DNA from 2 places in the Cyanobium sp. BA20m-14 genome. Region 1 is predicted to be linked to the other one. Evidence: riboswitches for the same ligand, from Rfam matches in the RefSeq annotation. Region 1 holds a riboswitch; the other holds the start of a gene.

Evidence for each region. A riboswitch is a leader RNA that binds a small molecule or an ion and turns the genes downstream of it on or off. The one in region 1 is predicted to bind cobalamin.
Region 2: linked by a shared signal. The riboswitch ahead of KBZ07_RS05535 (HupE/UreJ family protein) and the one ahead of KBZ07_RS08125 (HupE/UreJ family protein) in region 1 are both predicted to bind cobalamin.

The regions. Positions count from the first base shown of each region.
Region 1 covers NZ_JAGQCR010000067.1:1,696-5,084, forward strand. The annotation lists partial or broken gene KBZ07_RS08110 (GDP-mannose 4,6-dehydratase) at 1-147, opposite strand, end outside; gene KBZ07_RS08115 (hypothetical protein) at 246-539, opposite strand; gene KBZ07_RS08120 (hypothetical protein) at 536-802, opposite strand; gene KBZ07_RS08125 (HupE/UreJ family protein) at 1,149-1,769, opposite strand; cobalamin riboswitch at 1,795-1,942, opposite strand; partial or broken gene KBZ07_RS16445 (MerR family DNA-binding transcriptional regulator) at 1,981-2,046, shown strand; gene KBZ07_RS08130 (hypothetical protein) at 2,107-2,544, shown strand; gene KBZ07_RS08135 (phosphoribosyltransferase) at 2,504-3,199, opposite strand; gene KBZ07_RS08140 (translesion error-prone DNA polymerase V autoproteolytic subunit) at 3,361-3,389, opposite strand, start outside.
Region 2 covers NZ_JAGQCR010000038.1:2,680-6,068, reverse strand. The annotation lists gene cobW (cobalamin biosynthesis protein CobW) at 1-802, opposite strand, end outside; gene KBZ07_RS05535 (HupE/UreJ family protein) at 804-1,463, opposite strand; cobalamin riboswitch at 1,479-1,626, opposite strand; gene KBZ07_RS05530 (pentapeptide repeat-containing protein) at 1,637-2,125, opposite strand; gene upp (uracil phosphoribosyltransferase) at 2,165-2,821, shown strand; gene KBZ07_RS05520 (hypothetical protein) at 2,847-3,134, shown strand; gene ilvD (dihydroxy-acid dehydratase) at 3,188-3,389, shown strand, end outside.

The DNA.
Region 1 (3,389 bases):
GAAGCGCCCCGTAGGCCTCAGCGAGCCAAACACCTCGCCGGCGCTGATGTGGTGGAATCTGTTGGTGCGCAAGATCTGCAAGCGGCCCACGCCATTTGGCTGATCGGCATGAGCCGCTAGAACACGCGTGTTTGTGGTCACCGAGGTCGATCAAACGGCTGTTGTGGCCCACTACGCCTGGTGAATGCCGAATCCGAGCAGATCCTTGGCTTCTATGAGCACCTGATGCCGGCCGGCGCTGGCGTTCATCGATAGGCCGAATCGTGATCAGGGTGAAGGGAGAGCAAGCGCAACCATGGACCATCGCGCCAGGCGACGGCCCGGCAGCTGCGCGAGATGCGCATCGAGTAGAGCCGTTGACCGTCTGGCCCTTGGCGGCTCTGGATCAATTCCCAATGCAGGCCTTTGCTGGCTTGGATCTGCTCCCAAGTCATCGCCTGCAGGAGTTTGAGTGTCTTGAAGACAGCCCAGGCGTCCGGTTTGTTGAGCGCGAACAAATTGGCCTGGAATTCGGGGTTGTTGAAATCCAGCTGAATCACGTGCCGCTTAGGTGCTGCTCCAGCGCCTCGAGATCAGCAGGGCTGGATGGTTCGGTCATGGCCAGCAAAGCCCGATCAAGCCGAGCAGATGATTCCGGCTGATGGAGCCAGAGTTCAGAATCTGGAATGGTCTGCGCTGTCTTGATTACCCACACGCCAGGCTCGCTGCTGTCGATCAACACGGTGCGCCCCGCGTACTCCTTACCAAGGGAGATCTGGCCGCTCGCGCCGACCTGCTTTGCCACCAGCCGCGAGCTGTTCATGCCAGTACCGCTTTCATGCCAACCTAGCGAGACGCTGACTGGAATCTGGCCACTTGAGTTGAGGTGGTGGATGCTTCGGTTCTGGCAGATGCTTCGGTTCTGGCAGATGCTTCGGTTCTGGTGGAGGCACTGTTAATCCACGGCGCCGCCAGCGCCCGGCTTGCGGAAGCCAACCTCCAGGCCCCAGACCTGATTGATGCCGAGCTGATCTCGGTGCTGCGCCGCCTGGTACAAGCTGGTCGACTGCCTGAGCAGCACGCCCTGCGAGCTCTGATCACCACCCAGCAGCTCGGCCTTGCGTCGACGTGTCAGCGTCGGTCGCCCCCTGCCAAAAGACTGGGATCCTTCAACCGGCCAAAAGGCCAACTTGGCCTATGGCAAGTAGGCCTCCGATCGCAATCAAGGTGATTGCTGCTGCCTTGGTAAGGGATGGGGGCAGTTTCTTCAGGAGCAGGCAGGTCCCAGCGCACACCAGGGCAGAACTGAGCAGGGCGCCACTCCACCAGATCAAGGTATTGCCCTCTTGCGGGGCCTCCAGGCCATGGAGCATGGCGTGAATGGCAACCCCTGAGCCAACTACTGCGCCAACCACTGCGCGCCTGATGCTGATCGGCCCATTGGCGTCGGCCGTCCCGACGGCCTTGCCTGCCAGCAGGCTCAAACCAGCCACCGCAGAAATGGAAAGTGCCGCCATAACTTCAGCAGAAGGAAGATTCAAGCCAGCCAGACCGATGGCCGCGCCGAGAACTGCCCCCGCCAGCGCCCAGACCAGCAGGCGGGCAGAGATCAGGGAGGCGGCGGTGCCCACGGCCATCAACATGAACAGGTGATCGAAGCCGAGCAAGGGGTGGGTTAAGCCACCCAGGGCCCCACCAGCGGCGGCGCCATGGGCAAGGACGGGACTTGTGTCCAGCAGCATGACTGCACCTGCTGCGGTGGCGATCAGGGGGGCGGTGAAGCGTTTCATGGGTTGTCTCGGTCCGCGCCGAGGACGATGGTGAGCAGATGACGGTGAGTGTTCTGGCTCAGGGGGCAAACCCTTCACAGTTGCGGGACAGCGGCGGAATTGGGCAAACCCTCACCGCACTTTCCTCTTGTGACCACTGCAGGGGCAGTGGACCCGTTCCCCCACTATGGATGGTTGGAACACCAATGGAGTGATGGATTAGCCCGCCCTACCCATCGGTGAGATTGCCAAGCGCTTGGGAGTTTCAGTGAAAACGATTCGTTTTTACTGCAATTAAGGAACTTCATCGACTGTTAGATAGATGGCAGGATTGCGGCGATAAATATCCCATAGCGCCATGCTCAGCGGCACCCGCCATGCCCCGAGGCTGATCACCCTCTGGATCACCTGGTTGCTGGCCATGCTTTTCCATGTGGATCTGGGGCTGATGCCGCTATTCCATGGCCAGTCACCTGAGATCGAGAGCCACGTACCCGCCAGCGCCCTGCCCCTTTTGTTTGGGGCCATGCTCGGCTACTTTCTCCTGCCCCTGATCGCGATCGTGCTGATCGCCTATGCGGATACTGCGGCCGCGCCTGCTAAGCGCTGGCGGCCCTGGCGCCGCATCCACTTCTGGTTCAGCGTCGTTTACTCCATCACAAATCTGCCCCATCTGATCGCCGACATCGTCGTACCCGATGCCCGACCTGATCAGATCGTGCTGATGCTGGCCCTCACCGGGTTCGGCCTGCTGATCAATCTGGAGGGCTGGCGCTGGTGGAGGCAGAACGCCTGAGTTGATTCCGAGCCGACTCAAGAAGCTCGAGCACCTCCTGATCGCTGAGCTGGTTAAACGTTTCAAACCACATCCCAACCGCAGCGAGCTGGTCGACGATCGCCACCGCTTCGAGCTGGTCGACCATCCCGGCCAACTCCCCGGCCACCGCGCGATCCACCACCGGCACGGCCAAGGTGAGGCTGCAGGGTTGAACCTGCTGCAGCGCCAGCAGGGCTGCCTTCACCGTCATCCCGGTGGCGATGCCATCGTCAACAACGATCAGATCCCGTGCCTGCAGCTCCTGGGCCACCGGATCACCAAACAGGCGCTGACGCCTTGCCAACTCCAGCTCCTCAGCCTGCAGCCACCCATGGGAGCGGGCCATCGCCTCGCGGCGCCGCGCCTCCCCCCCATTGCGCCAAACCGCCACCCCCTGGCCAGCGATCGCTCCGATCGCCACCTCCGGCCATTGGGGATCCGCCACCTTGCGCACCGACCAGGTCGCCACTGGTAAGTGCAGCCGCCCAGCCAGGGCCACCGCAACTGGCACCCCGCCCCGCGGCAGGGCCAGCACCCTGGTGTTGCTGCCGCAGTGGTGGCTGGATCCCAACCGCTCCGCCAGGGCCAGGCCAGCCTGATACCGGTTGGACCAAAGAGGTGGCTGCTGCAGCATCGCCCCACGAATCGAAGCCCCCCAAATTCTGAACTGTCGCCAACTGAGTTGCCCGCACAACAGCCGGCCCTGGCCGGTCTTCAGCTAAAAGGGCCCCGACCCAACTAGCTGCGGCCCCATCCCTTCCATGGCTCCCCAAAAAACGCCCTCTCCCCGCACCATCAAGCTGCAGATCCTGGGCGCCGTGTTT
Region 2 (3,389 bases), on a different contig from region 1:
TTCCGCCTAGCTGCAGGGCAACCGATTCAATTGCAACGTGGCTGTGGTCGTGCTCGTGCTCGTGCTCGTGGGTGTGGTCATGGCCCTCTCCAGCTGCTGGGCTGCTGGCCCTGGCCATGCCCAAAACCAGTTCGGGAGACACCTCCCCCCGCCCCATCGGAACCACGGCAGCGCCGGGGCGGAGACGGGGGGCCAGCTGCCGTTCCACCCCCTCAAGGGCGTCCTTGGAGAGACAGTCCGCCCTACTTATCAAGACCAGATCGGCCGCTTCCAGCTGTTCGCCAAAGAGTTCATCGATATCACTGGCGTGGTCCAGGCTGGGATCGGAGAGGCGCTGGGCCTCCAGGGCGGCCGGGTTGGCCACCACCGCACCAGCGGCCAGGGCCTCGCCGTCGACGACGGCCACCACCCCGTTGAGCCTGATCCGGGTACGGATCTCGGGCCAATTCAGAGCCGCGATCAGTGGTTCTGGCAGGGCTAGACCACTGGTCTCCACCACGATGCCGTCAAGGCTGTCAGCCCGCTCGAGCAGCCGTTCCATGGTGGGCAGGAACTCGTCTTGAACCGTGCAGCACAGGCAGCCGTTGGCCAGTTCCACCAGCCTGGAATCGAGCTCCTCATCAGGACAAAAACCACAGCTGCGCAGGAGGGCCCCATCGATGCCCACCTCCCCGAACTCATTGACCAACACGGCCAGCCGCTGGCCGCCATGGAGGAGCAGGTGGCGCAGCAGGGTTGTTTTGCCAGCGCCCAAAAAGCCAGTCACCACGGTGACGGGAAGGCGTTTTGTTAAGGCCTGCATTTCAGGCTGCCCAGGCTGAGAAAGCCCAGGTGGTTCCGCAGGCGGTCAGGGCCAGGGCCAGCCAACGCAGATTCGCCGGCGAGAGGCGCTTGGCGAGCGGGCGCAGCAACCAGAGGGCAACCAGCAGCAGGCTGCCCTGGCTGAGCAGCAGTCCGGCCCCATAGGCAGCCACCGGCATGGTTGACCAGCCGAACACCGGCACACTCAGCACGTAGCCATGCAGGGCCATTGCAGGCAACAGCAACACCGGGGGTAGGCGGCGCAGCAGCACCAGGGCCTCCACAACCAGGGTGCAGGCCACCAGCGCCTCGGCCCCCGGCAGGCCAGGCCAGGCCAGGCCTGCTGCCCCACCAAGCAAACCAACCAGGAGCAAACCCAGGGCCCAGCTCCAACGACGCTGCAGAGCCACCAGGGAGAGTGCCAGCAGGAAAACCAGGTGATCTGGGCCCAGCAGGGGGTGGGCCAGCCCGCTGATCACACCGTTGCTCCAGGTGGGCTTCAGCTGGCCCAGATCGGCGAAGTGGTGGGCCAGGGCAGGCGAGCTGAACAGCAGCGGCGAGGCCACCAGGGCTGCTGCCAGCCAAAGGGAAGGCCTGAAAAGTGAGTGACTGCGCAGCCCTGGGGCGCTCAGGCCGGAGGGCTGGTGCGTGGAAACTTTCATGGAGCCGGTCCGCGCCGTAGGAAGAACAAAACCGGCGGGCGTTCTGACTGGACGGTCCGGGGACACGCCTTCACAGCTGCGGGACAGTGCCGGATTCACACCGGACTTTCCCCCTTACCTCCGGTGGCTGTTCCCCACCGGAACCGGAATGACGATGCTATCTGGCTTCCTCCCTAGCGGCAGGCCAGGCTCTCTCGGGTGGCCACTCCGGAGACTGGATTGGTCCCGGCCGCACGCAGGCAGAGGGCCTTTTTCTCCGGCATATCGAGCACGGCGTCGGTGAAATCCGCCCCTTCGATCGAAGCTCCTTTGAAATGGCTCTGAAGCATCATCGCGTTGCGCAGCAGCGCTCCGCGCAGATCCGCATCTTCAAAGTGGCTGGCGAAGGCGACGCTGTCATCGAGGTTTGCCTGCTGCAGATCGGCGCCGCGCAGGTCGCTGTTGTTGAAAACCGCGCCGCGCAGGTCGCTGTCACTGAAATCAAAGCCAGCCAGGGATGCCTTGAGAAATTCAGCTTGCTGCAGGTTGCGGCCATGCATGTTGGGCTGAAGATCCTGAAGCGATCTTTGGCTGCGCAGCTCAGGTGCCGTGATGGCCCAGGCAGGCGCCAGCACCAGCAGCCAGGCCATCACGGTGGCGAGGGCTGTCAAAAGGGGGGCCATGGGCGGGCTATTAGGCTGACACCTCAAGTTCTGTCAACCATGGCCATGGCCCTGCGGGTGGTGGTTCCACCCCACCCCCTGATCGGCCACTGGCTGGCCGTGCTCCGGGACCGCAACACCCCTGGGCCGCTGTACGCGAGCGCCACCACCGAACTCGGACGCTGGCTCAGCTACGAAGCCCTCAGGGACTGGCTGCCCCATCGTTCCATCCAGGTGGACTCCCCCCTGGCCGCCACCCAGGCAGAGATCGTCGATGGGGACGTGCCCCTGCTGGCCCTTCCCCTGCTCACCGCAGGCCTAGGGCTCTGGCAGGGGGCCCAAGCGGTGATTCCAAGCGCCCAGGTGCGGCATCTATGGCTGCAGCAGCAGGGAATCAGGGGCCTGGGACGGCCAATCCCCCCCCGCTCCGGGGTGCTGGTTTTCTGCGGAACCGTGGCCACGGGAGAAAGCCTGAACCAGGTGCTGGATCGCCTGGCCGAGCTTGGGGTGAGTGGGGATCGGCTGCGGGTTGTCACCGCCCTGGCCTCCGGGCCGGGCCTGCAGTTGGTGGGCGAACGCCACGGCGATCTCACCATTTACACCGCTGGCATCGATCCCGAACTAGACGGGGCAGGCCAGATTGTCCCCGGCATTGGCGCTGTGGACGAGCGTCTTTTCGCCGGCCCGCTGCTCGAAATGGCTGTCCCTACTGCCTAGGCTGGCCTTAATCAGGATCAGATTGATGGGTGCTCACAACGGCAAAACCAATTCCGGAGCCAGCGGTTCGATGCTGAGCCTGCTGGCCGGCGCCGCACTCGGTGCTGCCTGGCTGGGCTGGTGGTTGCTGGCCGAGGCGGAGCAGCGGCGCCAGGGCAAGCGCCAACCCATGCGCCAGGGGCCCAAGCCGCCGCGGCCGCCCGCCGCCCTGGAAGCACCTCCAGACAGGGAGCTCCATGACCGGGTGCATGAGCTAAACCAGGCGATCGAGGATGTGCGCCGCCAGTTGGAAACCATGAATACCCGGGGTTGAAAGCGGGCCTGGTTTGGTCCGGTCGGTAGGTTTTCTGAAGCCGACCCACTGCCATGCTCCGCTCCGCCGCGATTACCCAGGGGATCCAGCGCTCTCCCAACCGGGCCATGCTGCGTGCAGTGGGTTTTGGTGATGGCGATTTCAACAAGCCGATCATCGGCATCGCCAACGCTTACAGCACAATCACGCCCTGCAACCTGGGCCTCAACGACCTGGCTCACCGGGCCGAAGCGGCCGCCCATGCCGCCGGGGCCA